DNA from 2 places in the Methylocella tundrae genome. Region 2 is predicted to be linked to the other one. Evidence: predicted binding sites of a transcription regulator. Region 2 holds the regulator's gene; the other holds the start of a gene.
What was found. The regulator PhoB, encoded in region 2, activates phosphate uptake and scavenging genes when phosphate is short. The targets are predictions, from matches to a motif close to TGTCATNNANCTGTCAT.
Positions count from the first base shown of each region.

Region 1: the regulator PhoB is predicted to act here: its motif matches at 7,362-7,378, upstream of SIN04_RS16870 (inorganic phosphate transporter).

Region 1 covers NZ_CP139089.1:3,158,260-3,174,074, reverse strand. Annotated here, with positions in the region: gene putA (bifunctional proline dehydrogenase/L-glutamate gamma-semialdehyde dehydrogenase PutA) at 1-269, opposite strand, end outside; gene rocD (ornithine--oxo-acid transaminase) at 356-1,588, opposite strand; gene SIN04_RS16900 (YcgN family cysteine cluster protein) at 1,692-2,162, opposite strand; gene SIN04_RS16895 (hypothetical protein) at 2,320-2,733, shown strand; gene SIN04_RS16890 (PBP1A family penicillin-binding protein) at 2,904-5,132, shown strand; gene SIN04_RS16885 (DUF1214 domain-containing protein) at 5,213-5,833, shown strand; gene SIN04_RS16880 (DUF1254 domain-containing protein) at 5,830-6,408, shown strand; gene SIN04_RS16875 (DUF2267 domain-containing protein) at 6,841-7,218, opposite strand; gene SIN04_RS16870 (inorganic phosphate transporter) at 7,458-9,086, shown strand; gene SIN04_RS16865 (peptidoglycan-binding domain-containing protein) at 9,195-9,911, opposite strand; gene SIN04_RS16860 (PAS domain-containing sensor histidine kinase) at 9,904-11,736, opposite strand; gene SIN04_RS16855 (hypothetical protein) at 12,010-12,303, shown strand; gene SIN04_RS16850 (SufE family protein) at 12,390-12,818, shown strand; gene SIN04_RS16845 (MucR family transcriptional regulator) at 13,028-13,441, opposite strand; gene SIN04_RS16840 (S9 family peptidase) at 14,005-15,815, shown strand, end outside.
Region 2 covers NZ_CP139089.1:3,725,888-3,741,702, forward strand. Annotated here, with positions in the region: gene ribB (3,4-dihydroxy-2-butanone-4-phosphate synthase) at 1-540, shown strand, start outside; gene SIN04_RS19395 (histone deacetylase family protein) at 579-1,508, opposite strand; gene SIN04_RS19400 (metallophosphoesterase) at 1,675-2,592, opposite strand; gene SIN04_RS19405 (hypothetical protein) at 2,685-2,876, opposite strand; gene SIN04_RS19410 (lysylphosphatidylglycerol synthase domain-containing protein) at 3,596-4,642, shown strand; gene SIN04_RS19415 (ATP-binding protein) at 4,924-5,997, shown strand; gene pstS (phosphate ABC transporter substrate-binding protein PstS) at 6,192-7,235, shown strand; gene pstC (phosphate ABC transporter permease subunit PstC) at 7,325-8,353, shown strand; gene pstA (phosphate ABC transporter permease PstA) at 8,357-9,196, shown strand; gene pstB (phosphate ABC transporter ATP-binding protein PstB) at 9,193-9,975, shown strand; gene phoU (phosphate signaling complex protein PhoU) at 10,005-10,718, shown strand; gene phoB (phosphate regulon transcriptional regulator PhoB) at 10,724-11,485, shown strand; gene SIN04_RS19450 (GcrA family cell cycle regulator) at 11,764-12,369, opposite strand; gene SIN04_RS19455 (aspartate aminotransferase family protein) at 12,974-14,179, shown strand; gene argF (ornithine carbamoyltransferase) at 14,176-15,165, shown strand; gene SIN04_RS19465 (Hsp33 family molecular chaperone) at 15,162-15,815, shown strand, end outside.

The DNA.
Region 1 (15,815 bases), 570 kb from region 2:
TCCGGCACGCGCAGCAGCGCTTCGGCGAGCACCATCAGCGCAAGGCCCTCCTCCGAGGAAAGGGAATATTCGCGCAGCAAATCTTCAAGGCCGCCGATGCGCGAGGTCTTTTTCCCGCGCGCCGCCGCGATCAGATATGCGCCCAGGCGATCAATGCGCGCTTCCGCATTAGCGCCGAGCGAAGCGTTACGAAGAAGTTCGGCAGCGATCGGCTCGTCGGCCGGCGCATAGGGCGCGGAGAAAAGCGGAAAAGCGACGTCGGACGTCATGGCGGTCGGACCTCATCGGGCAGGACTGCGCAGGGAGGCGCCAGATATAGGCCCCCGCGCCCAAAATCGGATGATCCGTCGAGGCCTCACCCGGCGCAGCGCGCGGAACGGGCGCCGCCGACTTCGTCCAGCGCCTCGCGAAAAACGTCGACCGCCTGCAAGAGGTCGGCTTCCGCGATGACGAGGGGAGGCGCCAATCGCAACACGCTCTCATGCGTTTCCTTGGCGAGAACGCCGCGCCGCATCATGGCGAGGCAGACCTCCTTGGCCTTGACCTGATTGACGTCGAGCTCGACGCCCGCCCAGAGACCCTTGGCGCGCACCTCGACGATCGCGGGATGGTCGACGGCGCGCAGCGCCTGCAACAGCGTCTGCCCAAGGACGCGGCTGCGCTCAGCAAGTTCTTCATCGCGCAGCACGGCGATCGCCTCGCGCCCGACCGCCGCGGCGAGCGGATTGCCGCCAAACGTCGAACCGTGGCTGCCGGGGCCGAAAACATCCATCACGGCGCGCCGTGCGATGAAGGCGGAAACCGGCATCAGACCGCCGCCGAGCGCCTTGCCGACGATCAGGCCGTCGGGTCTTGCGTCCTCGTGCTCGAAACAGAAATTGCGCCCGGTTCGGCCGAAGCCGGATTGCACCTCATCGAAGATCAGCAAAATTCCGTGTCGGTCGCAGATGCGCCTGAGGCTCGCGAGATACCCCGGCGGCGGCACGATGACGCCGGCCTCGCCCTGGATCGGCTCGATCAGGACGGCGGCTGTGCGGCGGCAAATCAACGCCTCGATCGCCTCCGGGTCGCCGAAGGGCGCCGTGACGAACCCCGGCGCGAAGGGGCCGAAACCGCGCCTTGACGCAGGATCGCCGGAAAAGCCGATGATCGTCGTCGTGCGCCCGTGGAAATTGCCGCTGGCGACGATGATCTCGGCCATGCCGTCCGGCGCCCCCAGCTCATCATAAGCATAGCGCCGCGCCGCCTTGATCGCCGTCTCGACCGCCTCGGCGCCGGTGTTCATGACAAGACAGGCGTCAAGCCCGGCAAGGTCTGCGAGATCCTGACAAAAATCACCGAGGTTGTCGGAATGGAAGGCGCGCGAGACAATATCGAGACGCGCGAGCTGGCCCTGCATGGCCTTGACGAGACGCGGATGCAGATGGCCAAAGCTCGCCGCGGAATAGGCGCTCATCATGTCAATGTAGCGGCTGCCGTCGACATCGAAGAGATGCGCCCCGCGCCCATGCGCCAAGACGACCGGAAGCGGCGCGTAATTGCGCGCGCCGTAACGAATTTCACGGTCGATTGCGGTGTGAGCGGACATTGATGCGGCCCTGATCCGGCGTCAATTACAATTATCGCATGTTTTGGCGCAGATGATGGCGCAAAACCCGCGCCGGGCAAAACATCTCCGCGGAGCGATGCGTCTAACCGCCGCGGATTTTGCTCTTCGCGGCCGGCGCGGCGCTGCGCCGTTTCGCGGCCTTCGGCCGCTTGCCGGGCCAGGCGACGATGTGATCGACGTAGTCGTCGAGCCTGACCTCGGTCTCCAAGGCGGCGACCCGCCCCCGCACTGAAACGCCCGCCTCATGAACAGTCTCAGTCGAGCCCGACACAAGGGGATGCCACCAGGCGAGATCGCGCCCCTCGGCGATCAGCCGATAGGCGCAGGACGGCGGCAGCCACGCAAGGCTGCGCGCCGTCTCCGGCGTCAGCTTGATGCAATCGTGCACCTTGCGCCGCCGATTGGCGTAGTCCGCGCAGCGGCAGGAGCCCGCGTCAAAAAGCCTGCAGGCGACGTCGGTAAAGTAGATCGCGCCCGTGTCCTCGTCCTCGAGTTTGACGAGACAGCAGCGTCCGCAGCCGTCGCAAAGGCTCTCCCATTCCGTCTTGTTCATCTCTTCGAGAGGTTTTTCCCGCCAAAAAGGTTTTTCCGCGTCAAGATCCTGCCGGGGCCGGGCCGTGGGTTCGACGCACGGCGTCAGCCCTTTGGCCGCAGGCGCGGGCCGCTTCGGCGCGGCGCAAGCGCCGTCGGCTTTTGCATCTTGCTGCGACATGAATTTTGACGATTCTCTCAAAGGGTTGCGCAACCGGGCGTCCTGGACATCAGCACCCTATTTCGATCAAAAGCGGCTGCAAACATTGGAGCAATCTACGCAAGCGCGGTTTTGGCCTTCAGGTCCGGTCGGCATGCGCATATTGCTTCAGGAGATCGTTGAGTTCATCAATCCATTTCCTGATGCGGATGATGGTGGCGTCCCGCGCGCTCGCGGCAACGTCAGGTCCCGCCCTCATTTCACCGGATTCGAGAAGCTTAAGCTGCCGTTGAAGCTTAGAACGCATTTCGATCCATTCTTCAACAAAATCATGGACTATCGTCACGCAATACCCCCCATGTTTTGCCAGCAACTTAACACGAGATCGGGGCGCGCGGCCAACGAAAGTGAAATGGCGCCAAATTCGGCCTGACGCCACTGTCCGCCCCAGGCTCCACGATTCATGAAATCCCCAAAATGCGTCCATGTTTCCGCTATATCGCAGCGCCATGATGCGAAGCGGTAGCCACCCGGCGCGAAAATGCTCTAAACTGCGGTCAATGCCGATAGACCGCACCGAGTCTCATTCTGGAGCACAGAGCCGTGTTCGATCGCCTGCGTGAAACGCGGCTTTGGCGCAGGGCGGCGCGCGCCCTGCTGGCGTTCGACGCCTTTGTCGATTCGTCGCTTTTTAGCGGCGGCGAAGAAGCCAAGGAGCGCTATGCCGCTTTTTCCGCCTTCATGGACAGGTTTCATGTGGCCGGCTGGCGGCGCGCCGCTGTGGAGCTCGCCTGCGAGACGCTTACGCTCGGCATCGCGGGCGGCGTCGTGGCGCTCACGCTCGCCGTTCCGGCGTTTCAGGAAACCTCCGAGGACTGGCTGAAGAAGCAGGACCTCGCCGTGACGTTTCTCGACCGCTATGGCCAGGAAGTCGGGCGGCGCGGCATCAAGCATGATGATTCGGTCTCTTTCGACGAATTGCCTGAAAATCTGATCGAGGCGGTGCTGGCGACCGAGGACAGGCGCTTCTTCGATCATTTCGGCGTCGACGTGATCGGCACGTTGCGGGCTCTGACCGTCAATGCGCGGGCCGACACCGTGGTTCAGGGCGGCTCCACCATCACGCAGCAACTCGCCAAGAACATTTTTCTGTCCAACAAGCGCACGCTCGAGCGCAAGATCAAAGAGGCCTATCTCGCCGTCTGGCTCGAATTCCGGCTGTCGAAACGCGAGATCCTGCGGCTTTATTTCGATCGCGCCTATCTTGGCGGCGGCGCTTTCGGCGTGCAGGCCGCTTCGCAATTCTATTTCGGCAAATCGGTGCGCGACCTCACGCTGGCGGAGGCCGCGATGATCGCCGGCCTTTTCAAGGCGCCGACGAAATATGCGCCCCATGTCAATCTGCCGGCCGCACGCGCGCGAGCCAATGACGTTTTGAACAATATGGTCGACGCCGGCTATCTCACGGAAGGGCAGATTTACGCGGCGCTGCGCAATCCCGCGACCCCCGTCGACCGCAACAAGACGACGAGCCCGGACTGGTATCTTGATTACGCCTATGACGAGGTGAAGAAGCTCAGCGAAGCGCACAAGCTCGGCGATGAGCGCGTCCTCACCGTGCGCACCGCGCTCGACTCCGGCCTGCAGGAACACGCCGACGCGACGATTGAGGATCAGTTGCGCCAATATGGCGCAAGCTATCACGCCAAGCAGAGCGCCATGGTGATCTTCGAGCCGAACGGCGCCTTGCGGGCGATGGTGGGCGGGCGCGATTATGGCGCGAGCCAGTTCAACCGCGCGACCGACGCGCTGCGGCAGCCGGGGTCCTCGTTCAAACCCTTCGTTTATCTGACGGCGCTGGAGACCGGCAAGTTCAAGCCGACGACGATCGTCGTCGACGCGCCGATCTGCATCGGCAACTGGTGTCCGCGCAACTACAAGAACAAATATGCCGGCTCGCTGCCTCTGGTGACGGCGCTGGCGCACTCGCTGAACACCGTCGCGGTCCGGCTGTCGATCGCCATCGGCGAGGCCAGTCCTGTCCCGGGACACAACAATGTCTTCGAGAGCGCCAAACGGGGACGCGCGAAGATTGTCGAAACCGCGCGCCTGATGGGGCTGACGACGCCGCTCCCCGACACAGTGTCGCTGCCGATCGGCGCGGATGAAGTAACGGTGGTCGATATGGCGTCGGCCTACTGCGCCTTCGCCAACGGCGGCCTGCGTGCGCCGCCTTATGCCGCCGTCGAGATCGCCAACGGCCGCGGCGAAGTGATCTACCGGCATGATCGCGACGAGCCGCCGCCGCGCCGGATCATCGACGCCGACACCATCGTGACGATGGATTCGATGCTGCTGCAGGTCGTTCTGGCCGGCACAGGCAGGCGCGCGCAACTCGACAATATCGAGGTCGCCGGCAAGACCGGCACGACGAACGGCTATAAGGACGCCTGGTTCGTCGGCTTCACCGGCAATTATGTCGGCGCTGTCTGGTTCGGCAATGACGACAACACCTCGATGAACAATATGACCGGCGGCTCCTTGCCCGCTGCGACCTGGCATGACGTCATGGCCTATGCGCATCAGGGCATCGAGCTGAAGCCTCTGCCGGGGCGCCCCGCGCCGGCGCCGCCCGCCCCGCCCGCCGCCGAAGCCGACGCATCGGCCAGCGGCGCCCCGCAGCGACCGGCAAGCCTGTCGTCCCGCTCGATCGAAACATTGCGCGCCATCGCCAGCGAGATCGAGGCGGCTGAGAAGCTGCGGCAAGGCGCGGGCGTCGGCGCGAACGCAGCCTCGGCCGCTCGCCCGGCCGCTTTGCCGGGCGGCGGATGAGCGGCGCTCTTCTCTGCGCATCTATGCAATTCAATCGGCAGCGGTCATAGCGAGCAGGATCGATCGGATTTAAAGACCTCATGCTCTACCGCGACCCCTCCCGACACAGATTACGCGACCGCGCCGCCCTCCTCGGAAAGTTCCTGCTCGTCGCCGTCGCCGGCGGCGTGATCGGCCTTTGCGTCACTTTCGCGGCGCTGCGGAACGGCTTCGGCTTCGGCGCCGTCGAGGCGGGTCCGTGGACCGCCTGGCCGAGGAACGGCGCCGGCAATATCGACCCTTATTCGCGCGCCACGCTCGCTCTCTCGGGCGAGATTCCCCTCGGCGCATCGGAAGGCATCAGCTTTGTCGCGCTGGATGACAGCGCCGGCAATCGTTTCGACGCCTCCTGCGACTATACGGTGAGCGGGCAGACGCCGCAGGCGCGCTACTGGACGCTGACTGTGATGACGCCGAAGGGCCGGCTGATTGCGAACCCGGCCGAGCGCAACGGCTTCACCTCCAGCGAAATCCTGCGCTCCGCCGATGGCGGCTTCGCCATCACCCTGTCGCATAACGCCCGGCCGGGGAACTGGCTGGCGCTCGGCAGCGACAGGAGCTTCATCCTTGTCCTGCGCCTCTATGAGACTGAATTCAGCGCCGCGACGCTCGCCTTCGACGCATCGAGCCTGCCGACGATCGTCAGGGGAGCATGCCGATGAACCGTCTCGATCGCCTCCTTGCCGGCGTCCTCTGGCTGCTCGGCGTGCTGTTCGTGGCGGCGGCGGTTCATATCCTCGCCGTCTTTTATCTGCCAAGGTATGAGGGGAAAGACCCGTTCAGCCGTCTGTCGGCCTTCGCCAAAACCAGCGAACTCACCGTGCTGCCGCGCGCGACGCCTCAGGCCGAATGGGCGCCCTTCTCCGATCCGGCTCTCGCGCAGGGCGCTTGTCTTTATGACCTGTCGCGCAATCCGATGCGGCTTTCCGGCGAAGTCGACGCCGACCGGATGCTCACTCTCTCGTTTCGCACGCCGACGGGTGAAATTTTCTATTCGATGACCGAGCGCGCGGCACAGCGAGGCAAGATTGACGTGCTGGTTCTGACCGCCGAGCAACTCGAGTCCCTCGAGGCTTCGGACGAAGAGGACGAGGCGCCACAGGAGCTGCGGCTTGTCGCGCCGACAACAAAAGGAATTGTTCTTATCAACGCCCTCGCCGCCTTTCCGAGCGAAAGGCTTGAGGCCGAACAGAGGGTGAAAGCCATGAGCTGCACACCCGAGGCCTCGCCGGAATAGGAAGGCCGCCCGGCTCAGCGTGAGTCCTTGCCCTGACCCTTCCCGGATGATTTCGCGTTGTCTTCGTGGGGGGCGCACAACAGCGCGGCCTCGCATATGGCTTCCCGGCGGATGCCGGTGAAAAAAATAATCTCGCCCCTGCCTCGCGCCATCGGCGGCCGGCCGGATCTTGCGCCTTTCGGCACTTTGAAAGCTACGAGTTCACCCATTGGCGTTGTCTCCGAAAAGATCGACCGGGCGCTTCGCCTTTGCGCGCTGGCCCCAGTCCCTGCTCCGATTCACAGTACCGCGCCGATCTTGCCAAAGTTTCAAAAGCCGATCCAAAATGGGACGCATTTGCTTAGCGCATTTGAGGCAAGGTCGATACGTTCGACCCTGCCCGAACCCGGGCCATCCGACTGTGAGCAATCGCACGTCGCCGCGCGCACTCCGTCAAAGGAACTGGCTGAGGCCCGGAATGGCGGCGGCAACCTGCCGGATGCGCTCCTCGCCGGCCCGTTCCTTGACATAGGCGAACACCTCATGGCCCACCGCCTGCATCTGCCCCATGCTGAGGCCGAGCCCCGAGAGCCTCGCGGCGAGCCCCATGAGGCCGCCGCCCATCATGCCCATCAGGCCGCTGATCAGGCCGCCGCTCTCCGCGCCGGCCGCGGCCGCCTCCGCGGCGCCCGGTACGGTCGCGAATAATTCGTCGATCTCCCCCTTCGGCCCCTCCTTCCGCAGGAAAGCCAATATGACCCCGACCGCCTTCTCGGCGGTGCCTGGCTCAATGCCGGCGGATGCGGAAATGCGCGCAATGAGATCTTGCATGGAAGCCTCGTTCCTGGTCGGGATGTGTTCGAGCTAGCGCCAAGCGGCCGCCAAAATCAAGCGCGCGCCGGCAGCTCCGAGCCGCCCTTCCGATGCAACCTGACGATGCAGCCGGCCAACCTCACGCGCGTTCATGATGATTGCGTCATGAAAGTGTCGCCGGTCAAAGATAGGTGAAAATACCCATAGCCGCGTCATTCCCGCCCGGATACCGGCTTGGCGAAAACGAGGAGATTTTCATGACGTCGCTATCCTCGCCAGATATTCTGGCGACGCCAAAAGTCGATTCAAAGCCCTATCTCAACCAGCCGATGTCGCTGCAGGCGATACTGATTTTCCTGGCGATCGTCGCGCTCGGGTTGTTCTTCACCGCTTTCAGCATTTATCGCGACATCGCTGCGTCCGGCACGAGCGTCACCACCATCCTTCCCTTTCTTCTGCTCGGCCTCGCCCTTTTGATCGCCCTCGGGTTCGAGTTCGTCAACGGCTTCCATGACACCGCCAATGCGGTCGCAACAGTCATTTACACCCATTCCCTGGCGCCACCCGTCGCCGTCGTCTGGTCGGGCTGCTTTAATTTCCTCGGCGTTCTGTTTTCGACCGGCGCCGTCGCCTTCGGCATCGTGTCTTTGCTGCCGGTCGAACTGATCCTCCAGGTCGGCTCTGAGGCGGGCTTCGCCATGGTCTTTGCGATGCTGATCGCGGCCATCATCTGGAATCTCGGCACATGGTGGCTCGGTTTGCCGGCGTCGAGTTCGCATACTCTGATCGGCTCGATCATTGGCGTCGGCGTCGCCAATGCGCTGATGCGCGGTCGCGACGGCACCTCCGGCGTCGACTGGAGCAAAGCCACCGAGATCGGCTACGCGCTGCTGCTTTCGCCGGTCGTCGGATTCGTCTGCGCGGCAATTCTTCTACTGGTCATGAAGATCCTCATCAAATGGCCGGAACTTTATTCCGAGCCAAAACCGCACGCCGCCCCGCCGCTCTGGATTCGTGGCTTGCTGATTTTCACGTCCGCCGGCGTTTCATTCGCGCATGGCTCTAACGACGGGCAGAAGGGGATGGGCCTCATCATGCTCATCCTCATCGGCACCGTGCCGACGGCTTATGCGCTGAACCGCGCAATGCCGGAAAGCCAGGTTGCGAGCTTCATCGAGCATTCGCACGCGGCGTCAAAAGTGGTCGACGCCAAGGCCTCAGGCTATGAAGTGTTGGGCGACCCCCGGCCAGCCGTCACCAACTATATCACCTCGCATGAAATGAACGAGGGCACCTTCCCCTCGCTCGCCGCGCTGATCCGTGACATCGCGGACCAGATTCAGCAATATGGGTCCATCGCCAAAATTCCAGCGGCGAAGGCCGGCAATACCCGCAATGATATGTATCTGGCTTCCGAAGCAATCCGCGTCCTGCAAAAGGACAAGGCGGGCGACCTTACGAAAGGGGACCTTGCGACTCTCACGGCCTACAAGAAGAACCTCGACAGCGCGACGAAGTTCATCCCGGACTGGGTCAAGATTTCGGTCGCGATCGCGCTCGGCCTTGGCACGATGATCGGCTGGAAACGCATCGTCGTCACAGTCGGCGAGAAGATCGGCAAGACGCATCTGACCTATGGCCAGGGCGCCGCCGCCGAACTCGTCGCGATGGGCACCATCGCCGCCGCCGATAATTTCGGCCTGCCCGTCTCGACGACGCATGTGCTTTCGTCCGGCGTCGCCGGGACCATGGCGGCTAACGGCTCGGGGGTGCAGATGTCGACGATCCGGAGCCTTGCGCTGGCCTGGGTGTTGACGCTGCCTTGCGCCATCGCGCTCTCCGCGTTGCTGTTCTTTGTGTTCCGCAAGGTCGAGCTGTTATTCTAGGCTCAATGGGGGCCTAAACGCCGGCGCGAAGCGCCAGTCCATCGAGGCGATCATGCTCCGGCAGGGTCGCCTCTGTACTTTTTGCGGAAGCGGCGGCCCCGTCCAAGTCTAATTGATCGGAACGCCCGATTCCGCGCTGAGAAGGCGCGAAATGGCGGGCGTCAGCTCGCCGCGGCTGGCGCGGCCATGATCGCGCTCATAGCGCTCGATCGCCTGCCTCGTCGTCGCGCCCATGACGCCATCTGGCTTCAGCACAAAGCCCAATTTGACCAGGGCCTTTTGGGCCGCGAGCACGGTCTTGGACGGGCCCACGGCCTGGACCTCGTGTCCGTTGCCGAGCAACAGCTCAGTGATGGCGTCGCGCGGCTTGGTCTCGGCTTCGGCGCCGGCCGGAGCCGGGGCGGACGCTTGATGAGCATGAGGGAGGCTGCTCTTGTCGTCCGTCGGCGTCTTTGCGGACTGGCTGTCATCCGCCTGCGCTGGCGCGAGCTGTTGCGGCCGGGGCGCTGGAATGGGAAGCGTCGCGGGAGCCAGCTCGATTGTGCTTGGCTCTCTTGTCGCGTGAGCGGGCGCGGCGTGACCGAACAAAGGGGCCGGATGGCGCGTCTTCTGCATCGTCAGCGCGTTGATCGCAATACCCCCGAGCGCCGCGACGCAGAGCGCGCTGCCGACAAGCACGAGGGCGCGCCGCGTCTTTACGGACGATTTGCGCGACGAACCGCGCCGTTTCGAAGACGCCCCCTTGTCGCGCTTTGACCGCGCCCTCGGCTTTGAAGGTTCGGTCAGGATGTAATCATGATCAGCCGTAGCCAGAGCTTCACGCAATTTTCTTCACCGTGATTTGTTGGAATAGATCGCCCATTTCGTCGCCGCGACGATAGCGCGCGATGGTCTCAATCTTGGCGCATGTCCGCGCCTTATCGGCGGCGGAGCGGCAATCCATCGGCAGGCGCACGAGAACGCATGTGCCTTCGTCTGGCTCGCTCGCCAGGACGATCGATCCGCCATGCAATCCGACAAGCCCGCTGACGATGGAGAGGCCAAGCCCCGTTCCCTCATAAGGCCGGTCGAGCGCGCCCTTCGCCTGGAAGAAAGGATTGCCGAGGCGCGCGAGATCCTGCGCGTCTATGCCAACGCCTGAGTCGGCGACAAGGATGAGCAGCGTATTGCCCTCGGGCTTCGCGCTGATCCACACCTTGCCGTCGTCGGGCGTGAACTTCACCGCGTTGGAGAGAAGATTGATCAGGATCTGTTTGCAGGCGCGCTTGTCGCCGATAACCTCTTCAAGGCCGTCCGGACACGCCCGCTTGATCTCGATGTTGCGTTCGGCCGCCTTGAGTTTGACCATGTCGCAGCAGATGTCGATCAGAGGGGCAATCGAGAAGTGCGCCGGCGTCAGATCAAAGGAGCCGGACTGTATTTTCGACAGATCGAGAATCGAGTTCACGACGGAGAGAAGGTGCTGCCCTGATTGATGAATGATTGCGGCATATTCGCGTTGCTTTGCGCCATCGCGCGGGGTCTGCTCGGCGTCGCCAAGAATTTCTGAAAAACCGATGATCGCATTCAAGGGCGTTCTGAGTTCATGACTCATATTGGCGAGGAAATGATCTTTCGAGTGATTGGCTTCCTCGGCGCGGGCTCTTGCGGCTTCGAGTTCGTCCTCGCGCCATTTCAGTTCGGTGATGTCGCGATAGATCGCGATGGCGCCTCCGCCATTCGCCGCCCCCCGCCCTCCGGGGTCCGCCTCGCAGCGGCGCGCCCGCATGTCGAGCCAGACAAATACCGGCTCCGCGTAATGGCCGCGATCGACGACGCTTGAGCTCCTGAGGCGCAAGGTGGCGTTGACTGTCGCGCCGCCGGCGCTCGCCTCGGCGATCGCTTTCAGAAACGCTGGGCGATCGGCGACGTGAACATGTTCGAAGAAGCCTCGACTCATCAGTTCGGCGGGAGGCAGCCCGAAGAGGCCTTCGCAGGTGGGGCTGACCGAGGTCGCGGCTCCCGTTCGATCATGAGTGACGACGAGATCGCCAACGGTTTCGGTGAGGATGCTGAAGCGCTCGGCGCGGCGCTGCTCGGCGCGGGAGCGGGCGGCCTGATCCCGCACGAAGGAGAGCGCGACGAGCGTTGCATAGGCGATGGCTGGGAGCAGAAAGAGGGAAGGACGCGCCAGCCCTGAAACGGCGTCGCAGACTCCCAGCGCGTCAGCCGCGGCGACCCCTGCGACGGCGAGCGCCGCGACAAGGCCGCTGGCGCCGATGACCGCCAGATTGAAGGAAAACAGGCTGTCGAGGGGCGCGAGAATGAGCCAGGCGAGGGCGCCCTCGCCCGCGCCGCCGATCGCCGCCGTCAGCCCGGCTGCGATGAGGCCAAAGGTCGACAGCGCCTCCGCCCGCATGAGCCTGCCGGTCGAAGACAGAAGCACGACGGCGGCGAGAGGCAGCGTCAGCCAGGCGAACACAAGCGAATCAACGAGGCCTGGGCCGCCATGCGAGGCGAGATAAAAGGGCGCCGCCGCAACGATCGCGAGCGAAACCGAAAGCCGTCGCAAGATGAAATTCTCATGGCGCGCCCGCTCGTCCGGGGAGGATAGGGCGCCAGGGTGGACGAGGCTGGCGATCCGGCCTTCAAGACTGAGGGGGTAGCCCAAGTTTCGCTCCGCACATGCCGCTTCCTGCCGCGGCGGTTCGAGCGCCACGCTGCCATCGGCGTCTTAAGTTCGCCCTAAATTGCTGCGGCGCGTCTGCATCAAAAGCGGGAAAAAGCCGGGATTAGCCGGCGCGGATCCGCCAAATTCTGTCTATGGTGTAGAAATCCTTGCTATTTTGGTCTTGCGCCATCCCGGCGAGATCCTGCCCGCGGCTTTGTCCGGATTTTAATAAACATCCCCTAACGGCTTGATCTCCAGCAAGGAGATCGATCGATGTGGTTTCTCATCCGCGCCGTTTTCTGGCTCTCGATCGTGTTCGCCCTGATGCCCTGGCCGGAAGGCGCCGGCCTGCATTCCTCCACCGCGATCTGGACGGGCGCGCGCAACGCCATCGGCGCGGCGGTCGGGCAGGCCCGCGCCAAGAGCCAGCAGCTTTGCACGGACGCGCCCATCGCCTGCCTTGAAGCGGCGGCCAAACTCGGTCAGCTCACCGTGGACAAGCGGCCGGACGAAGCAAGGCCTAAGGCCGAGGTCAAGACGGTCCCGGCGGGCGGCCCCCCACGGTGAGCCGGGTCCATCGCGCATTTTTCGGTGGCCCCCCGAGCGCCATCCCCATATAGAGAAGGATCATCCATTCAGCCGCCCGGACCGCCATGAGCCTCGACGAAATCCTTGAGAACTTCACCTATCTTGATGATTGGGACGATCGCTATCGCTATCTGATCGAGCTCGGACGGACGCTGGAGCCGCTCGACGAAGCAGCTCACAATGACGTGAACAAGGTGCGCGGCTGCGCCAGCCAGGTCTGGCTTGAGACGAGCGTTTCGCGGGATCCTTCGGAAAAACCCGTCCTGAGGTTCAAGGGCGACAGCGACGCGCACATCGTGCGCGGCCTCGTCGCTCTCGTGCTTGCGATCTATTCAGGCCACACGGCGGATAAGATCTTGGCGACGGACGCGCAGGAGCTGTTCCAATCGCTCGGCCTGTCCGGCCATTTGACGCCGCAGCGCAGCAACGGCGTGCGCTCCATGATTGAGCGCATCAAAACCGACGCGCGCATGGCGGCGGCTCACGTCTCTTGAGAAGCGCCTGAAGCTGCACGAAACACTGGCTTATCGCGGCGTCGGGCGAGGTTGCCACGCCGCCTCTTGCGCGAGTTGTCGGCCGGCATAGGCGACGTCAGCGAACCCGGCCAAAGGCGGACGCGTCTGCGCGCAGGCGCCGCGGCCGGAGATGACGCAGACGGTGAGACGGCCCGACGACAGTCAAGGCCGCCTGCATCCAGCGGCGTTCAGGCGCGCCGGCGCTGCTGCCCGAGGCCCATCTGCTTGGCGAGATTCGAGCGGGCTTTGGCGTAATTCGGCGCAACCATTGGATAATCGGGCGCAAGACCCCATTTCTCGCGATACTCGTCTGGAGACATATTGTATTGGGTGCGCAGGTGCCGCTTCAATGACTTGAATTTCCGGCCGTCTTCCAAACACACGAGAAAATCGTTGGTGACGGACTTCTTCGCCGGAACCGCGGGCTTTGGCGTCTCGACCGTGGGCACCACGGCGCCGGAAGTGACGCGCAGCAAGGCCGAATGAACTTCACTTATGAGTGAAGGAAGATCGCTCGCAGGCACTGAATTGTTGCTGACATAGGCAGACACAATGTCCGCGGCCAATTCTATATAACTGTTCGAACCTGACGTATCGCTCATGACGATCAATATCCCGAGTAGAAGGCGTCGCCGCTGGAACATGGCCTAAATAGGGGCGCCGCAATTTTCGCAAATGGCGACAAAACCATGTCACACAGAAGTTCTTTTAAGCGACCGCCTCGAATCGACTCTATGAAACATGTTTCTTTTCTAGAACTGAAACACGGTATCCGCAAGTAGCTACCAGCAGACTTTATTGCTAACAAGCAAAAAAAGCGGAAGACGCGCGCGCTTCGATCAAATCAAGGTAGAGGTGAAAGAAGCGGCGCCCAAGGTTGATGTTGGTAGGGCGACCGGCATTCGCGTCGGAATAACCACGGTGGAAGGCGAGGCCCGGTAACCCTGACCCGGCTTGCTCATAGAGAACTAAATAAATATCTTGCGCTAACAGACGCGACTGTCAAAGCGCGGCCAAAAAGTCGGGTTGTGAAGGGCCAAAGCAATATTTGCGGCGGCCTCAAGACCGAATCGTCCCCCCCGAGCAGAGCAAGGAATGCCGCCCAGTGGCCAACCGACTTCCAGAGCCGCCGCCTCCCATCCAGAAAGAACTTGAGACGAAAACGATGCATGGCGTCGCCATCGCAGACGAATATGCGTGGCTCAAGGCCGCCAATTGGCAGGAGGTTCTGCGCGACCCGGCCGCCCTTCCCGCCGCCATCCGGACCGTCATCGACGCCGAGAATGATTTCGCCGCCAGGGCGCTCGAGGCGCAAGAGCCCTTGCGCCAGGCTCTGGTTAAGGAGATGCGCGGGCGCATCAAGGAGGACGACGCCGAAGTTCCGCTGCGCGACGGCCGCTTTCTCTACTATCTCCGCTACAATGAGGGCGGCCAGCACCCGATTTTTTGCCGCTCCGAAGAAGATGGCGCCGCGGTGGAGACCCTTCTCGACGGTGACGCCGAAGGCGCGGGCAAGATTTTCTTCGACATCGCCGAAGCGCGCCATTCCCCCGATCATCGCAAATTCGCCTGGAGCGCCGACGAGAATGGTTCCGAGCTTCACGCCATCCGTGTGCGCGATCTCGATCAGGGCCGGGATGGCGCGGACATCGTGAAGGACACCGATGGAAGCCTCGTCTGGACCGCCGATTCCGGCAGCTTCTATTATGTGCGCGTCGATGAGCATCACCGCCCGGCGGCCGTGTTCCGGCATCGGCTCGGCGAAGACCCCTCGACCGACGCGCTGATCTTCGAGGAGCGCGATCCGCGCTGGTTCATCCACGTAAGGCGCAGTCAATCCGGCGCCTTCGGCATCATCAGCGTCAGCGACCATGACGCGTCGGAGTGTCACCTCCTCGACCTTCATGATCCCGCCGCGCGGCCGCGTCTGATCGAGCCGCGGGCGCCTGGCCTTCGCTATGAGGTCGAGCATCGCGGCGATCAGCTCCATATCCGCGCCAACGCCGACGGCGCCGAGGATTTCAAGATCGTCGTCGCTCCGCTGGCGACGCCCGCCAAGGCGTTCTGGGCCGACGAGATCGGCCATAAGCCCGGCCGGATGATCATCGCCCTGTCCGTGTTCCCGGAGTATCTCGTTCGGCTCGAGCGCGAGGAGGGACTGCCGCGCATCGTCATCAGATGTTTCGAAAGCGGAGAGGAACACGCCGTCGCTTTCGCGGAAGAGGCCTATTCGCTCTCGATCAATGAACGTCTCGAATTTGATACGCGCCTGCTGCGCTTCACCTATTCTTCGATGACGACGCCGCGCGAGACTTACGACTACGATCTTGCGACGGGCGCGCGCGTCCTGCGCAAGCGCCAGACGATTCCCTCCGGCCACGATCCCGCCGCTTACGTCACCCGGCGGCTTTTCGCTCCCGCCGCGGACGGCGAGCTTGTGCCGGTTTCGATCCTTTATCGCCGCGACCTCCCTCTCGAGGATTCGGCGCCTGTGCTGCTCTATGGCTACGGCGCCTATGGCCATCCGACGCCGGCCTCGTTCAGCGCGACGCGCCTCTCACTCGTCGATCGCGGCTTCATTTATGCGATCGCCCATGTTCGCGGCGGCACGGAGAAGGGCTGGCGCTGGTATGTCGGCGGCAAGCTCGCCAACAAGCCGCACAGCTTTTCGGACTTTGTCGCCGCCGCGCGCCATCTGATCGCCAAGGGCCTGACGAAGGAAGGGCGCATCGTCATCCAGGGCGGCAGCGCCGGCGGCATGCTGATGGGCGCCGCGGTGAACCTCGCTCCGGACCTCTTCGCCGGCGTCATCGCCGATGTGCCGTTTGTGGACGTGCTCAACACCATGCTCGACGCCGAACTGCCGCTGACGCCGCCGGAATGGCTCGAATGGGGCAATCCGATCACGGACGCCGAGGCTTTCGCGGCGATCCGATCCTATTCGCCTTACGACAACATAGTTGAAAAACGCTACCC
Region 2 (15,815 bases):
TTCGCACAAGAGCACGGTCTCAAACGGATCTCGGTCGCGGATTTGATCGCCTATCGGCAGGCGCGCGAAAAAATCGTCGAGCGGGTCAATACCTTCCACGTCGAGGGCCCGAGCGGCCCCTTGACCGGCTACGCCTATATGACGCCCTTCGATCAGGTCCAGCATTTCGCCTTCGTGCAGGGCGAGATTGGCGACGGCCGCGATATGCCGACGCGTCTGCACAGGGTCGACATCATCGCGGACGTCATTACCGGCGGCGACAGCATTAAGCGTACTTTCGCCGCCTTCAAAAAGAACGGGCGTGGCGTCTTTATCTATTTGCGCGACGGCGCGGCGGGCGTCCCCGTGACGATCGCCGACGAGCAGCCGGCCGATTCCGAGGCGCAGCGGACAAAGGCCTGGCGCGAAGTCGGTCTTGGCGCTCAGATTCTGCGCGATCTCGGCGTTTCGTCGATCCGGCTGCGCACCTCGCGGCCGATGACTTATGTCGGCCTCTCCGGATTCGGCATCGAGATCGTCGCCAGCGAAGGCGTTGAATAAAGCCGAGGTTGAGCGGCGCCGCCCGAGATCATCGTGCGTTAGGCGCCCATCAGCGTCTGCACATGCGCGGAGGCGCAACGGGCGAGCGCTTCGAGATCATAGCCGCCTTCGAGGACCGACACGATGCGGCCGTTGGCGCGGCGCTCGGCAATGTCCATGAGCCGGTTCGTGATCCAGGAGAAATCCGCGACCTCGAGATGAAGTCCGCCGACCGGATCGAAGCGATGGCCGTCGAATCCGGCCGAAATGACGATGAGATCCGGCGCGAAGGCCTCGACCCGCGGCAGAATCCGCGTCTCCATCGCCTCCCGGAACATTTTGCTGCCAGCGTCCTCTGGCAAAGGCGCGTTGACGATCGTGTCGCAGGCGCCGCATTCACCGAGCGCGCCGGTGCCGGGATAAAGCGGCATTTGATGCGTCGAAGCATAAAGAACCGATGGGTCGGACCAGAAAATCTGCTGCGTTCCATTGCCGTGGTGGACGTCGAAATCGACGATCGCCACGCGTTCGGCGCCATGCGCAGTCTGCGCTCGCCGCGCCGCGATCGCGGCGAGATTGAAAATGCAAAACCCCATCGGCCGGGCTGTCTCGGCATGGTGGCCAGGCGGGCGCATCGCGACGAAGGCGTTTTTTGAAAGGCCGCGCATCACGTCGTCGACCGCCGCCACCGTCCCGCCGACCGAATGCGACAAGGCCTCCCAGGTGCCGGGGCTGATCACGACATCCTCGGCGATGTCGACCAGCCCCTCTGTCGGCATCGCCGCCCTGATCCGTTCGATATATTCGGCGGGATGAACGCGAAGCAGGGCGTCGTAATCGAGTTCGGGCGCTAGATCGCGATGCAGCATTTGAAAGATCTCGCTTTCAAATGTGCGCTCTATGACGCGAATGCGGTCCGCGCGTTCGGGATGGCCAGGACCTGTGTCATGGTCGAGACACGACGGATGACTCATAAAAAGCGTCGTCACGGAGGCGGCTCGCTCCAGTGCGGGTTACGCTGCGGATGCTCGCGAAACAGGGCGCGAAATCTCCCATATTGCCTTCGGCGCGCTCTGTCCATTGAAACTCGGCGAGGAATGAAGCCCGGCGATGAAAGCGACCCGTCTGCGGCGTCCGGCCGCCGCAAAAGGCGGTTCAGGAATCGCCGTTGGGCGCCGCCGCGCTGATCGCGACTTCGACGAGTTCCGGCGGCCGCATGAAACGCACCGGGACGTGCGATGTGCCGAGGCCGCCGGAAATGATCAGATTGCGATTTTGCTCTATGATATGACCGTAAACCAGATTGCTGAAGGCGCGCGCATATCGCGCCTGGACATGCGGGAGATTGACCTGGCCGCCATGCGTGTGTCCGCATAAGGTGAGGTCGACCCGCGCCGGCATGCGCCGAAATACGAAGGGCTCATGCGCGAGCATGATCACCGGGGCGGAATCGGTGATCAAAGCCAGCGTTCCAGGCAAATCATCGACGCCGCCGCCAAACGGCCGGTCCTTCGGTCCCGCGAGTTGATCGCCAAGGCCTGCGAGCCAAAACGGCTGACCGTCTTTGGTCAGGCGGACCGCGTCATTTTCAAGCACCCTGATATTGGCCGCCCTCAAGGCGTTGCGCACGCCGGCCGCGTCGTCGCCCGGCATGTTGGGCAGCGGTCCATGCAGCCAATCATGATTGCCGAGAACGGCGTAGACCCCGAGCGGAGCCTTGAGCACCGAAAGCGCCTCGCCCCATTCGTCGGGCATGACGGCTTCGGTCAAAATCGTATGGCCGCCGCTGAAATCGCCGAGCAGGAAGACAATGTCAGGCTGCAGCGCATTGGACAGTTCGGCAATCGAGCGGACGCGGGCGGCCGGCATCCAGGGATCGCAAGCGTGAATATCGGCCAGCACCACGGCCCTCAGCTTCAGCGCCGAAGGCCAATTGGGCGGCGTCACCTCATAGGGGGTCACCTTGAGTCGAAGGCCCGGCTCGAACGCGAAAGCGTAGGAGCCAAAGCCAGCGGTCGCCCAAGCTGCACCGCCGACGGTCTGGAGGAAAAGCCGGCGGCTGAGATGAGTCATATAAAATCTATACCGCACATGGCCCATAGAGCCAACCCGGAGGCAGAGCCGGCGCTTTCCATTCCGGCGGTACGCGCGTCGCCGCCTTGCTTTTACGCGGCTTTCTCTTCGCGCAGCACGGCCGGATTCTTGGCTGACTCGATCTCCTTCGCCTTGGGGCGCTTGTTGGATTCAAGGGCCGCGGCGACCGCGGAAATCCCGATTTCGCGATAAAGCCTCGAGAGGAGGTCGCGTGCGCCGCTTTGAGGGGCCGGGGCCGGTTGAGGATTATCCTGGTGGGTCATCGACTTTGCTCTTCTGATGCGAGGAGAATGAAGTTTCCCGAGATCGATCAAAAGATCATGAAACGGGAAAGTTAACGCCCTCTAACGCTTTCGACGGGACGGGGAAAACCGATCGCCGTTTGCTGATGAAAACCGCTTTTCCACGGCTGCGCTGTGCGATTACGCTCCTCGCTCAACGCTGAATCTCGTCTCGAGTCTGTATATATCGGTCGCCGGGCCGATTTTTTAAGGCCGGGAACGAAGCCGAAGCCCGCAAGTTCTGCGGTTTGGCAGGCCTGATCCGCGCATCCCGGCATATTCAATCAGCCGAGCTTCGGTTTGAATGCGACGAGGTTAGGCTTTGGGCGCTTGCGCGACGGTTAACAAGGTTTTCGCACTTCGTCCCGAATTTGGGCGCAAAATGCTGGAAATGGTTACGAAAAGCCAAGCAAACGAAGATCCCGGCCTTAAATTAAGACGTGATCACGGTCAGTTGAGATGTGTATCAAGAATTGTCTTGGAGCGACGAACAAATGACGTCTTCATGGCGAGGCCTTGCTAGTGTCGCGTTCGCGCCGCATAAGCACGCCCATATGACCCCCGCGGCGCCTTCTTATTGATCCGCGAGGCGGGTCAGAAGCGAGGATCGCCAGGGACCAGAAGTTTTGGATCAGGGACTTATGCATAACAACGTCCGGCCTCAATCCGACGGCGGGGGGGCGGCTGGCTCGCCGCGAGAGATGGCTCCGCTCTTTTATGAAGCTCCGCTGGAGGACGCCCATGCGCGGAGCGTGCGCAGCGTGGCGGCGCATCACCGCTCCTTCGGAAAAAAGCTGGCCGCCGGCTTCAGCGTTGCGATTGCGGCCTTCTCGATTTACGTCCTCATTCGCACCCTTTCCGGCGTCAATCTCGCCGATTTGCAGCGGGCGATCGCGGCGACGGGCAATGATCAGATCGCCTGGGCGGCCTTGCTGGCTGGCGTGTCCTTCCTCGCCTTGACCGGATATGACGCGCTGGCGCTGCGCCAATTGCGCGTTCGCGTGCCTTATAAAACGACGGCGCTCGCTTCTTTCACCAGCTATGCAATTTCCTTCGTGCTCGGCTTTCCTTTGATCACCGCGGGTACGGTCCGCTACTGGATTTATTCCCAGGTGGGGCTTGCGGCGAGCAAGGTCGCGAGCCTCACGATCATCGCCGGAGTGACATTCTGGATCGGCATGATTCTCGTGATCGGCGCGGGGCTCGCCTTCCGGTCGGAGGCGATCAGCGCAATCAATCATCTCACCCCTGCGTTGAATATGCTGATCGGCGCGGGGCTGATCGGCGGCATCCTTTGCTATCTCACATGGGTGACGGTCCGTCGCCGCACTGTCCGGATCCAGGGTTTCCGGCTGGAGCTGCCGGGCCTTGCATTGTCGCTCGGCCAGATCGTCCTTGGCGTCGTCGACCAGTGCGCCGCCGCCGGGGTGCTTTATGTGCTGCTGCCTCAGCAGCTCCACATCGATTTCTTCACTTTCGCCGCAACCTATGTGTTTGGCTGCATTCTCGGCGTCGCCAGCAATGCGCCGGGCGGCATTGGCGTGTTCGAGGCGACCATGCTGAAGGCCTTGCCTGGAATTGCGCAGGAGCCCTTGCTGGCTTCTTTGCTGCTGTTTCGCGCCATCTATTATATCGCGCCCTTCATTCTCGCCCTGGCTCTTCTTGGCGCGCATGAGGCCTTCCGGCGCTGGAAAAGCCTGCGCGAAGCAATGGACCGCACTGAAGCGCAGGTGGACGATCTCGGCTGACCGGAAGGGCGTCGCCGGCGCAGCCTGGCGAAGAGGAGGCTCCCCGCACGTCTTGCGTTGAGGGCGCCTTGGCGGCGGAGCGCGGATGGCAAGCTGATTGATTCAGCGGCGCCTCTCGCAAGGGACGCGGGCGACTGTCAAAAAAGAGTTTTAATCATCTGTTTCAATTTACATTCGATTCGCGCTCCGTTACAGGCCGCGCGTCTCGCAACCAAGGCTGAATGAAGCTTGACCGGATTTCTCGCGCAAGGCGCTGAACGCGCCGCCAATGACAGAGGGTCATGAAAACTCTCGCCGCCGTCAGGAGCTTGCCGGCCCGGGACCGCCTGATGGCGGCGCGGCTCATCGACGCTTTGCCGGAAGGCGTGATCGTCATTGATGCGAGCGATCGCGTCGTCGCCGTCAATGCCCCGGCGCTGGCCCTTTTCCCGGCGCTGCGGCCTGATCTTTTGCTGGCGCGGGGGCTGCGCGCGCCGGATGTTCTCGACGCCGTCATGCGCGCGCGCGCCTCTGGCCGGCCGGAACGCGCCACGTGGCTCGATCGCGTGCCGGTCGAACGGTTCTTTGAACTCAACGTCGCTCCGATGGAGGGCCCCCCCGGTTCGGCGACGATGATCCTGACCTTGCGCGACCTCAGCGAGGCGCGGCGGGTCGAGCGCATGCGAGTCGATTTCGTCGCCAACGCAAGCCATGAGCTGCGCACGCCGCTCGCTTCGCTGCTCGGCTTCGTCGAAACACTGCAAGGCCCGGCGCGTCACGACGAACAGGCGCGGGTGAAATTTCTAGGCATCATGCGGGAGCAGGCGAGGCGCATGACGCGCCTTGTCGATGATTTGCTGTCGCTGTCCCGCATCGAACAGAATCTGCATCTGCTGCCGCAGTCGCCGGTCGATCTTGTCACAATTCTTCGTCACATCGCTGACACACTCGCGCCGATGGCGCTGGAAAATAACACCGTCCTCCATGTCGACGCGCCGGCCTCGGTGATCGTCCCCGGCGATCGCGACGAATTGTTGCGCGTTGTCGAAAATCTCGTCGAAAACGCGATCAAATATGGCGCGAGCGATCCTGGCTGCGAGGATCGAGACGTCGAGATCACGCTGCTTTCCCAGGAGCGTCACTGCGTGTTCAGCGTCCGCGATCACGGTCCTGGCATCGCGCCGGAACATTTGCCGCGCCTGACCGAGCGCTTCTATCGGGTGGACGCCGGCCAAAGCCGAGCTAAAGGGGGGACTGGGCTTGGCCTTGCCATCGTCAAGCATATCGTCGCGCGCCATCGCGGCCGTCTCGGCATTGAATCACTGCCTGAGCAGGGTTCGACATTCAGCGTGACCCTTCCGCTCTACGCGAGCTGAATTTAAGCGGCCACTGTCATGAAAGTGTCATGTAAGCTTCATACGGAGCTCTTGAAGACCACTTAGTTTCGGCTGGTGGGCTGATTTGGAAACCCTGCCTTCGGCCTTCCACGGAGCGATGACGTGCGGGATTGGCGATTTACAGTTCGGCGTCCTGGCGCTCTCCATACATTCAGCCAACGAAGAGGCATTCGATGAATTTCTCGTTCCTGCGAACGGCGCTCGCGACCGTCGCGATAGGGCTCGCCGGCGGTGCGGCCGACGCGGCGGATATCTCCGGCGCCGGCGCCACATTTCCGTATCCGATTTATGCCAAATGGGCGGATACCTATAAGAAGGAAACCGGTCTCGGACTGAACTATCAATCGATCGGTTCGGGCGGCGGGATCAAGCAGATCAAAGCCAAGACCGTGACGTTTGGCGCATCTGACATGCCGCTCAAGCCTGAGGAGCTCCAGGAAGCGGGCCTTGTGCAGTTTCCGACCGTGACTGGCGGTGATGTGCCGGTGGTCAGCCTCGACGGAATCAAGCCCGGTGAATTGCTGCTCGACGGCCCGACGCTCGCCAGGATTTTCCTCGGCGAGATCAAGACCTGGGATGACCCGGCGATCCAGAAGTTGAACCCAAAAGTGAAATTGCCGTCAATGGCGATCGTGGTCGTTCATCGTTCCGATGGGTCTGGAACGACATTCATCTGGACCGATTATCTCTCGAAGGTGAGCGCTGACTGGAAGTCCAAGGTCGGAGCCAGTACTGCTGTCGAATGGCCCGCGGGCATCGGCGCCAAGGGCAATGAAGGCGTCGCCAATAACGTCATTCAGACGAGAGGCGCAATCGGCTACGTGGAATACGCCTACGCCAAACAGAACAAGATGACATTCGTCAATATGATCAACAAGGACGGCAAGTCCGTGGCCCCCGAGGCCGAGAGCTTCAAGGCCGCCGCCGCGAACGCCGACTGGGCTAATGCGCCGGGATTTTACCAGATCCTGACAGACCAGCCGGGCGCGCAGTCCTGGCCGATCGCGGGCGCCACTTTTATCCTGATGCACAAAGCGCCCCAGGACGACGCCGCCGCCGCTGCGGCTCTGAAGTTCTTTAGCTGGGCCTATGAGAAGGGCGATAAGGCCGCCGAGGAACTTGATTACGTACCGCTGCCTGACTCGGTTGTGGCTCTGATCAAGAAGGAATGGGCTACCGAAATCAAGGGCGCCGACGGCAAGCCGCTTCTGAACTGAGACTTGCGGGAAGAGCGATTTCATCGACCTTCTTTGATCTGCTCGCATGGCGGGCGCCGTGACGAATGACCCGGCGCCCCGGACGGTTCTTGGTGGAAACGAGAGTGAAAGACCTCAAGGAGAAGGCCGTGGTGGACCTCGCAGTCGACGGCGCCGTGTCCGGCAGGGCGCTGAGCCGGATCAGAATTCTAAACTGGCTGAAGCTCAAAGACCGAGGCTTCCGGCTGCTAACGCTCAGCGCCGCGCTCGCGGTTCTGCTCATTCTCGGCGGCGTCATCGGCTCCCTGATCGTCGGCTCCATTCCCGCCCTCAAGGCGTTTGGATTCGGCTTTCTCGGCACGCAGACATGGAACCCCGTGACGGAAAAATTCGGCGCGCTCGCGCCGATCTACGGCACGCTGGTGACGTCGGCGATCGCCATGATTTTCGCGGTGCCAATCGGCCTTGGCGTTGCAATCTTTCTGACCGAACTCTGCCCGCAGCCGCTGCGCCGCCCGATCGGCATTGCAATCGAGCTTCTGGCAGGAATCCCGTCGATCATCTACGGCATCTGGGGCCTTTTCGTCTTTGCGCCCTTTCTGCAAAGGCACATTCAGCCGGCGCTGATCGACACATTCGCGAACGTGCCCGTCCTCTCGTCGCTTTTCGCGGGGCCGCCCTATGGCATCGGCATTCTGACAGCCGGCTTCATCCTCGCCATCATGGTGCTTCCCTTCGTCACTTCCATTTCGCGCGATGTGTTTGAAACCGTGCCCGTGGTGCTCAAGGAGGCGGCCTATGGCTGCGGCTGCACGACCTGGGAAGTCATCCGGTCGATCGTTCTTCCCTACACGCGCATCGGCGTCATTGGCGGGGTCATGTTGGGCCTTGGCCGCGCGCTCGGCGAAACGATGGCCGTCACATTCGTCATTGGCAACGCGCATCGCATCTCGGGCTCGCTGCTTGCCCCCGGCACCACGATTTCGGCGAGCATCGCCAATGAGTTCACCGAAGCGGTCGGAGACCTTTACACCTCCGCTTTGATCGCCCTCGGCCTCATCCTCTTCATCATCACGTTCTTCATTCTCGCGATCGCGCGCTACATGCTGATGCGGATTGAACGTCAGGCGGGGACTTGATTCATGTCGCTTTACGGCCGGCGTCGGCGCACCAACAATATCTATCTGGGACTGTGCTATGCCTCGACCGTGTTCGGGCTTGGATGGCTGGTCATTATTCTTCTCGAACTCTTCATTCAGGGCTTTGGCGGTCTGTCCCCGGCTGTCTTCACGCAGATGACGCCGCCGCCGGGATCGGCCGGCGGCCTTCTGAACGCTATCGCGGGCAGCCTCGTCATCACCTTTCTTGGCGTCGCCATCGGCACGCCGCTCGGCCTCCTCGCCGGCACCTATATGGCCGAGTATGGGCGTCATACCAAGCTGACCTTTGTGGTGCGCTTCATCAATGACATTCTGCTCAGCGCGCCGTCCATCGTCATCGGCCTTTTCATATATGAGATCATGGTGGCGCGCGTCGGTCATTTCTCCGCCTACGCCGGAGCCTTTGCACTGGCGGTGATCGTGGTTCCCGTCGTCGTGCGCACGACCGAGGATATGCTGCTGCTCGTGCCCAATCCATTGCGGGAGGCGGCCAGCGCGCTTGGATTGCCGCGCTCCATCGTCATCAGCAAAGTGTCCTATCGCGCGGCGCGCGCCGGCCTCATCACAGGCGTCCTTCTGGCGGTCGCCCGCGTCAGCGGGGAAACGGCGCCATTACTCTTCACCGCCCTCAACAATCAGTTCTTCAGCACCGATCTGAACGCGCCAATGTCGACCCTTCCGGTGGTCATCTTCCAGTTTGCGCTCAGCCCCTACAAGGAGTGGCAGCAGCTCGCCTGGGCCGGCGCTCTCATCATCACCCTTGCTGTGCTCGCCCTTTCCATCATCGCGCGCGTGCTCGGCGCCCAAAGGACCGCGAAATGACTGCGACGAACAACATCGCCAATCTGCCGCAGAAGGTCAGCGTTCGCGACCTCGATTTTTTCTACGGCGAGACTCACGCTTTGAAGAGCGTCAGCCTGCCGCTTTACACCAACAGAGTGACCTCTTTCATTGGACCGTCCGGCTGCGGAAAATCGACGCTGCTTCGCGTGCTGAACCGCATGTATGATCTCTATCCGAAGCAGAGGGCCGAGGGCGAAGTGCTGCTCGATGGCGAGAATATCCTGAAGCCGGATCAGGACCTCAATCTTCTGCGCTCCCGCGTCGGCATGGTGTTTCAAAAGCCGACGCCGTTTCCGATGTCGATCTATGACAACATCGCTTTCGGCATCAAGCTCTATGAGAAAGTCAGCAAATCCGAGCTCGACGGCAGGGTTGAGGCGGCCTTGAAAGGCGCCGCGATCTGGACGGAGGTCAAGGATAAGCTGAAGGCCTCGGGCCTGTCGCTCTCCGGCGGCCAGCAGCAGCGGCTCTGCATCGCCCGCACCGTCGCCATTCATCCAGAAGTGATCCTCCTGGACGAGCCTTGCTCGGCTCTCGATCCAATTTCGACGGCCAAGATCGAGGAGCTGATGGACGAGCTGAAGGAAAACTACACTCTTGCGATCGTCACGCATAATATGCAGCAGGCGGCGCGCTGCTCTGACTACACGGCCTTCATGTATCTTGGCGAGCTTATTGAATTCGGGGTGACATCGCACGTGTTTACCTCGCCCGAGAAAAAGCAGACGCAGAACTATATCACCGGCCGGTTCGGCTGATTGCTCGCCAGGGCTTCGAGGAACACGACATGTCCGATCATATTGTGAGAGCTTACGACGCGGAACTTGAGGGCCTCGGCCAAAAGATCGCGGAAATGGGCGGTATCGCTGAAAAAATGCTGTCCGACGCGATGGACGCCCTCGCCGATTTCGACACGCAGCTTGCGCATGCGACAATCGCCAGCGATCCGCGCCTCGACACGCTGCAACGCGAGATCGAGGAGCAGGCGATCTTAACGATCGCGCGGCGCCAGCCTCTCGCCGTTGACCTGCGCGAGATCATCGCGACCATCAGAATATCGAACGATCTCGAACGCGTTGGCGATCTCGCCAAGAATATCGCCAAACGCGCCATCAAGGTCGCCGCCGACGTGCGTATTCCGCGCGCCATCGTCGGCCTCAAGTCGATGCACGATTCCGCCGCGATCCTGTTGAAGGACGTGCTCGACGCCTATTCGCAGCGCGACGCCGCGCGCGCGCGCGAAGTCTGGACCTATGACGCCGATCTCGACTCTCTTGAAGACTCGGTCTTTCGCGACCTGCTGACCTTCATGATGGAGGATCCGCGCAATATTTCATTCTGCGCGCATCTTTTGTTCTGTTCAAAAAACATCGAGCGCATAGGCGATCACGCCACCAATATCGCCGAGACGGTGGTCTATCTCGTGACCGGCGAAACCATGCCGGCCGATCGTCCGAAGGGCCGCAGTGTTCTTTCCGAATTGCCGACCGCAGCGGGTTGAAATCCATGAGCGAAATTCAGACTTCCGTTGAAACCCGGACCGGCGCGGGACGCGGCCTCTCCGCGACGCCAGCTCCCCGCATTCTCGTTGTCGAGGACGAAGCCGCTTTGAGCCTGCTCCTCGCCTACAACCTCGAGGCGGAGGGTTTTGTCGTCGATCGCGTCGAGCGCGGCGACGAGGCCGAAATCAGGCTGAGTGAAGTCATCCCCGATCTCATCATTCTCGACTGGATGCTGCCAGGCGTCTCCGGCCTCGAGATCTGCCGCCGGCTTCGCGCGCGCGAGGTCACCCGCACGCTTCCGGTCATCATGCTGACGGCGCGCGGCGAGGAAAGCGAGCGCGTGCGCGGCCTTTCGATCGGCGCCGACGACTATGTGGTCAAGCCGTTTTCAGTGCCCGAACTCATGGCGCGCGTTCGCGCTCTGCTGCGGCGGGCGCGGCCGGACCGCGTCGCCGGCGTCCTTTCGGCGGGGGATCTTGAACTCGATCGGCAGAACTGGCGCGTTCATCGCGGCTCGCGCGACGTCCACCTCGGACCGACGGAGTTTCGCCTGCTTGAACATTTGATGGAAAAGCCCGGCCGGGTTTTTTCGCGCGCGCAATTGCTGGATAGCGTCTGGGGCCTTTCGGCGGAAATCGACGAGCGCACGGTCGACGTGCATGTCGGGCGTTTGCGTAAAGCTCTGTCGAACACGGGTGAAAGGGATCCGATCCGCACCGTGCGGGGAGCCGGCTATTCCTTCGATGAGACGTTCAGCAAGGCATAGCCACGATCTGGAACGCGCGCCGGTTTTTCGGTTTTCAGACAAGATCATGCGGCGGTTGCAGCGCGCATGATCGCCAAAAAGAAGCGCCGGGAGCTGGCCAAAAGGCAAGCTGGCGGAACGGGCTCTTTTTCACATTGGACTGCGATCGGCGGAGGATGGGCCTCGCCGCTCCTGCGGGCAAAGCCAGATTATCGGCGTGCAAAAGACCGGCTGCGCCGCGACGGGGCGCGCGGAGCCGCAGGTGGCCTTGCGCTTAAAACCAGCGGAGCGCTGCGCCTTCAGCTTGACTTCTGCGGGCGCTGGCGGCGTCGATCCTGCTGCGGCTGATAGGCGATAGCGGCGTGGCATCCGCAATAGGGGCCTTCGCCCGGCGTCTTGCGCGCGCCGCAAAAGCGAAAGTCCGCCTGTGTCGGATCGCCGATCGGCCACCTGCACATGGACTCGCGCAATTCCAGCATCGTTACCGGCTCAGCGATCGGAACGACGACGTCGCGGTTTGGCGCGGGCGCCGGCGTTGCAAAAGCCACGGGCTGAACGGCCAAGGCCGTATTGCCGCGAATGAAGCTTGTGTTCGGCGAGATCTGGGCCTGCGCGAGATGGCCTGAAACGCCGTGTCCGTGGCCGCCCTGCGTTGGCCCGCCCCGGCTTTGCGCCGGATGCGGCGCCGGCCGGCCGGCGTGCGGGCGCACGGGCGGTTTCGACGCCTGTTGCGTGGCGGGCGGGGCGTCAGCCTTGGTCCGGCCCGAAAGCCCGAGCCGGTACACCTTGCCGATGACGGCGTTGCGGGTCAGTCCATTTGCGAGTTCGCTCGCGATCTTGCTGGCGCTCATGCCTTGGAGCCAGAGCTTTTGCAGCAACTCGATGCGTTCATCGGTCCAGGACATCACGGTCTCCTAGATTTGAGGCGATCTGAAATTCGAAGGTCTGACAATGCATTTGAAGCGAGCGCTCATCGAAAGAATCCGTAACAACAAGTTCGATCTTGGGAGCATTTCCCAATGGCGTCGTCATCGCTGCGACCTGAGACCGGCGCCAGTCGGCCTTACACTGCTCGAACGAAGTTCGAGGCCGCTTGCCCGCCGCACGACATGTCGTAGCTCCTATGCCGAACGCTACACTAGGTGTTGAATCTCACGCAAGCTTCGCGACAGTCCTCAAAACGTTTTCAACAGATGTTCCGCTGGACGCGTAGAAGAACCCGGGATTGGGCGCTGATCCATCGGCGCCGGAGATCGGCGGCGCGTCAGGTTTATTCCTCATCCGAGGCGCGTCGAACTCTGCGTCCCGCCGCGCCGCCAAAAGTGGTGGAGGCGGCTTGCGCCGGGCTGGCCCGGCGGATGCGCGAAGGCTTGCGCCGTGAGCGCCCATTCGATTTGACAGACCGGAGGGAATGCCTAGATTAAAAGGAGCAGTTTTGCCGCCCGCTGGGCGGCATTTGATTTTGAAGGTCGCAATCGAACCTTCGAGCCTGTAACCCGGAGCGAAACCGTGACTTCGTCGCTGCTTCCCACCTATGCCCGCGCTGATCTTGCCTTCGACCATGGAAATGGCGTTTGGCTGACCGCGACGACGGGTGAGCGATATCTCGATTTCGGCGCCGGCATCGCGGTGGCCTCGCTCGGCTATTCGCATCCCCATCTTGTCGAAGCCTTGGTCAAACAGGGCGGCAAGCTTTGGCATACCTCGAACCTCTTTCAGATTCCTGAGGCCGAACGTCTCGCCGCGCGCCTCACCGAGGCGACGTTCGCCGATTATGTGTTCTTCACCAATTCGGGCGCTGAAGCGGTCGAGGGCGCGATCAAGACCGCGCGCAAATATCAGTCGGCCTGCGGCCATCCGGACAAATATCGCATCATCACCTTCAAGGGCGCGTTCCACGGGCGGACCATCGCGACGGTCTCGGCCGGCGGAAACCCAAAGTACATGGAGGGCTTCGGCCCGAAGCTCGAGGGCTTCGACAATGTCGAGTTTGGCGATCTCGAAGCGGCGAAGGCCGCCATCGGTCCGCACACCGGCGCCATATTGGTCGAGCCGATCCAGGGCGAGGCAGGCATTCGCGTCGGCTCGGCCGAGTTTTTACGCGGCCTGCGCGCGTTTTGCGACGAGCACGGCCTCCTTCTCGTCCTCGATGAGGTGCAGACCGGCATCGGCCGGACCGGCAAATTCTTCGCTTGCGAACATTCGGGGATCAAGCCGGACATCATGGCGGTCGCCAAGGGTATCGGCGGCGGATTTCCGCTTGGCGCCTTCCTCGCGACGCGCGAGGCCGCCAAAGGCATGGTCGTCGGCACGCATGGGACGACCTATGGCGGCAATCCGCTCGCAACCAGCGTCGGCAATGCTGTTCTCGACGTCGTTTTGAAGCCAGGCTTCCTTGCTGATGTGGCGTCGCTCGGCGCGACGCTGAAGCGAGGCCTCGTCGGCCTGCAAAATGCGCATCCCGGGGTCATCGCCGAGATTCGCGGCGAGGGTCTGATGCTCGGAATCGCCTTGCGCGTCCCCGTCGCCGATTTCGTCGCCGCCGCGCGGGCCGAAAAGATTGTGGTCATCCCCGCCGGCGACAATGTCGCCCGCGTGCTGCCGCCCTTGATCATTACCGAGGAAGAGATCGCCGAAGGGCTGAGCCGTCTCGACGCCGCGTGCAGGCATTTCGAAAGCAGCCAAGCTGCCGCCCTGAGCGAGGCTGAGGGATGAGCCGCTCCAACCCCGACGACAGGGTCGCGATCCGGCATTTTCTCGATCTTTCGGAAATCCCGGCGTCCGATCTTCGCACTATTCTCGACGTCTCCGCCGCCATCAAATCCACGCGGCGTAAAGGGCGGCGCGCAGCGGAGCAGCCGCTCGCGGGCAAGGTCCTCGCGATGATCTTCGACAAGCCGTCGACGCGCACGCGCGTGTCGTTCGATCTCGCCATGCGCGAACTCGGCGGCGAGACGATCATGCTCACCGGCAAGGAAATGCAGCTCGGCCGCGGCGAGACGATCGCAGATACGGCGCGCGTCCTGTCGCGTTTTGTCGACGCAATCGTCATCCGCATCCTCGAACATGACGACATGATCGAGCTCGCTCGCTACGCCGGCGTGCCGGTGGTGAATGGGCTGACGAAGCGGTCCCATCCCTGTCAGGTCATGGCCGACGTCATGACCTTCGAGGAGCACAAGGGGCCGATCAAAGGCCGCACGATCGCCTGGTCGGGCGACGCCAATAATGTTCTCGCCAGCTGGGTTCACGCCGCCGAGCGCTTCGACTTTTCGCTGAACGTCGCGACGCCGGCGGAGCTGGAGTTGCCGCGTGACCTCATCGACTGGGCGCGTCGTTCCGGCGCGCGCCTCAACGTCACGCGCGATCCCTTCGAGGCGGTCGACGGGGCGGACGCGGTCGTCTCCGATTGCTGGGTGTCGATGGGGGACAAGGACGAGGCGTTCAGGCACAATCTGCTGGCGCCCTATCAGGTCAACGCCAAACTCATGGCCGCCGCCGCGAGCGACGCGATCTTCATGCACTGCCTTCCGGCCCATCGCGGCGAGGAGGTTACGGACGAGGTCATCGACGGGCCGCAATCGGTCGTGTTCGATGAAGCCGAAAACCGGCTGCACGCGCAAAAAGGGATTCTCGCCTGGTGCCTTGAAGATATGATGCTGCTGCAGGACGGGAAGACGCCGGGAGGGGCGAGAGCATGATCGACCGGCCGCAGTCTGCCGGTCCGGCGTCGCGTCCTGTATCGGATTTCGGACTCGACGACTCGGTGCTTCCATTCGCCGTCGAGCAACTCGACGTGCGGGGCCGCGTCGTGCGGCTCGGGGCGAGCGTCGATCAGATTCTAGGCCGGCACGCCTACCCGGCGCCTGTGGCGCGATTGCTCGGCGAGGCGCTGGCCTTGACCATCCTGCTCGGCTCGTCGCTGAAGATCGACGGCCGCTTCCAGCTGCAGACGCGCAGTGACGGCGTCGTCGATATGCTGGTCGTGGATTTTGACGCTCCGGGGCGCCTGCGCGCCTTCGCGCGCTTTGACGCGGCAGGACTTGCCGACGAGGCCAAGGGACAAGATCTTCGACAGGATCTCCTCGGCCGCGGCCATCTCGCTTTCACCGTCGATCAGGGCCATGAAGCGGCGCGTTATCAGGGCATTGTCGCGCTGACCGGGCAGGGCTTGGAGGAGGCCGCGCACCAGTATTTTCGCCAGTCGGAACAAATTCCGACCTATGTCCGGCTCGCCGTCGCGCAGAGCGTGACCGCTCAGGGCGTCAGCTGGCGGGCGGGCGGACTCATGGTGCAGTTTCTGCCGAGCGTCAGCGAGCGGCGCCGGCCGATCGACCTCCATCCGGGCGAT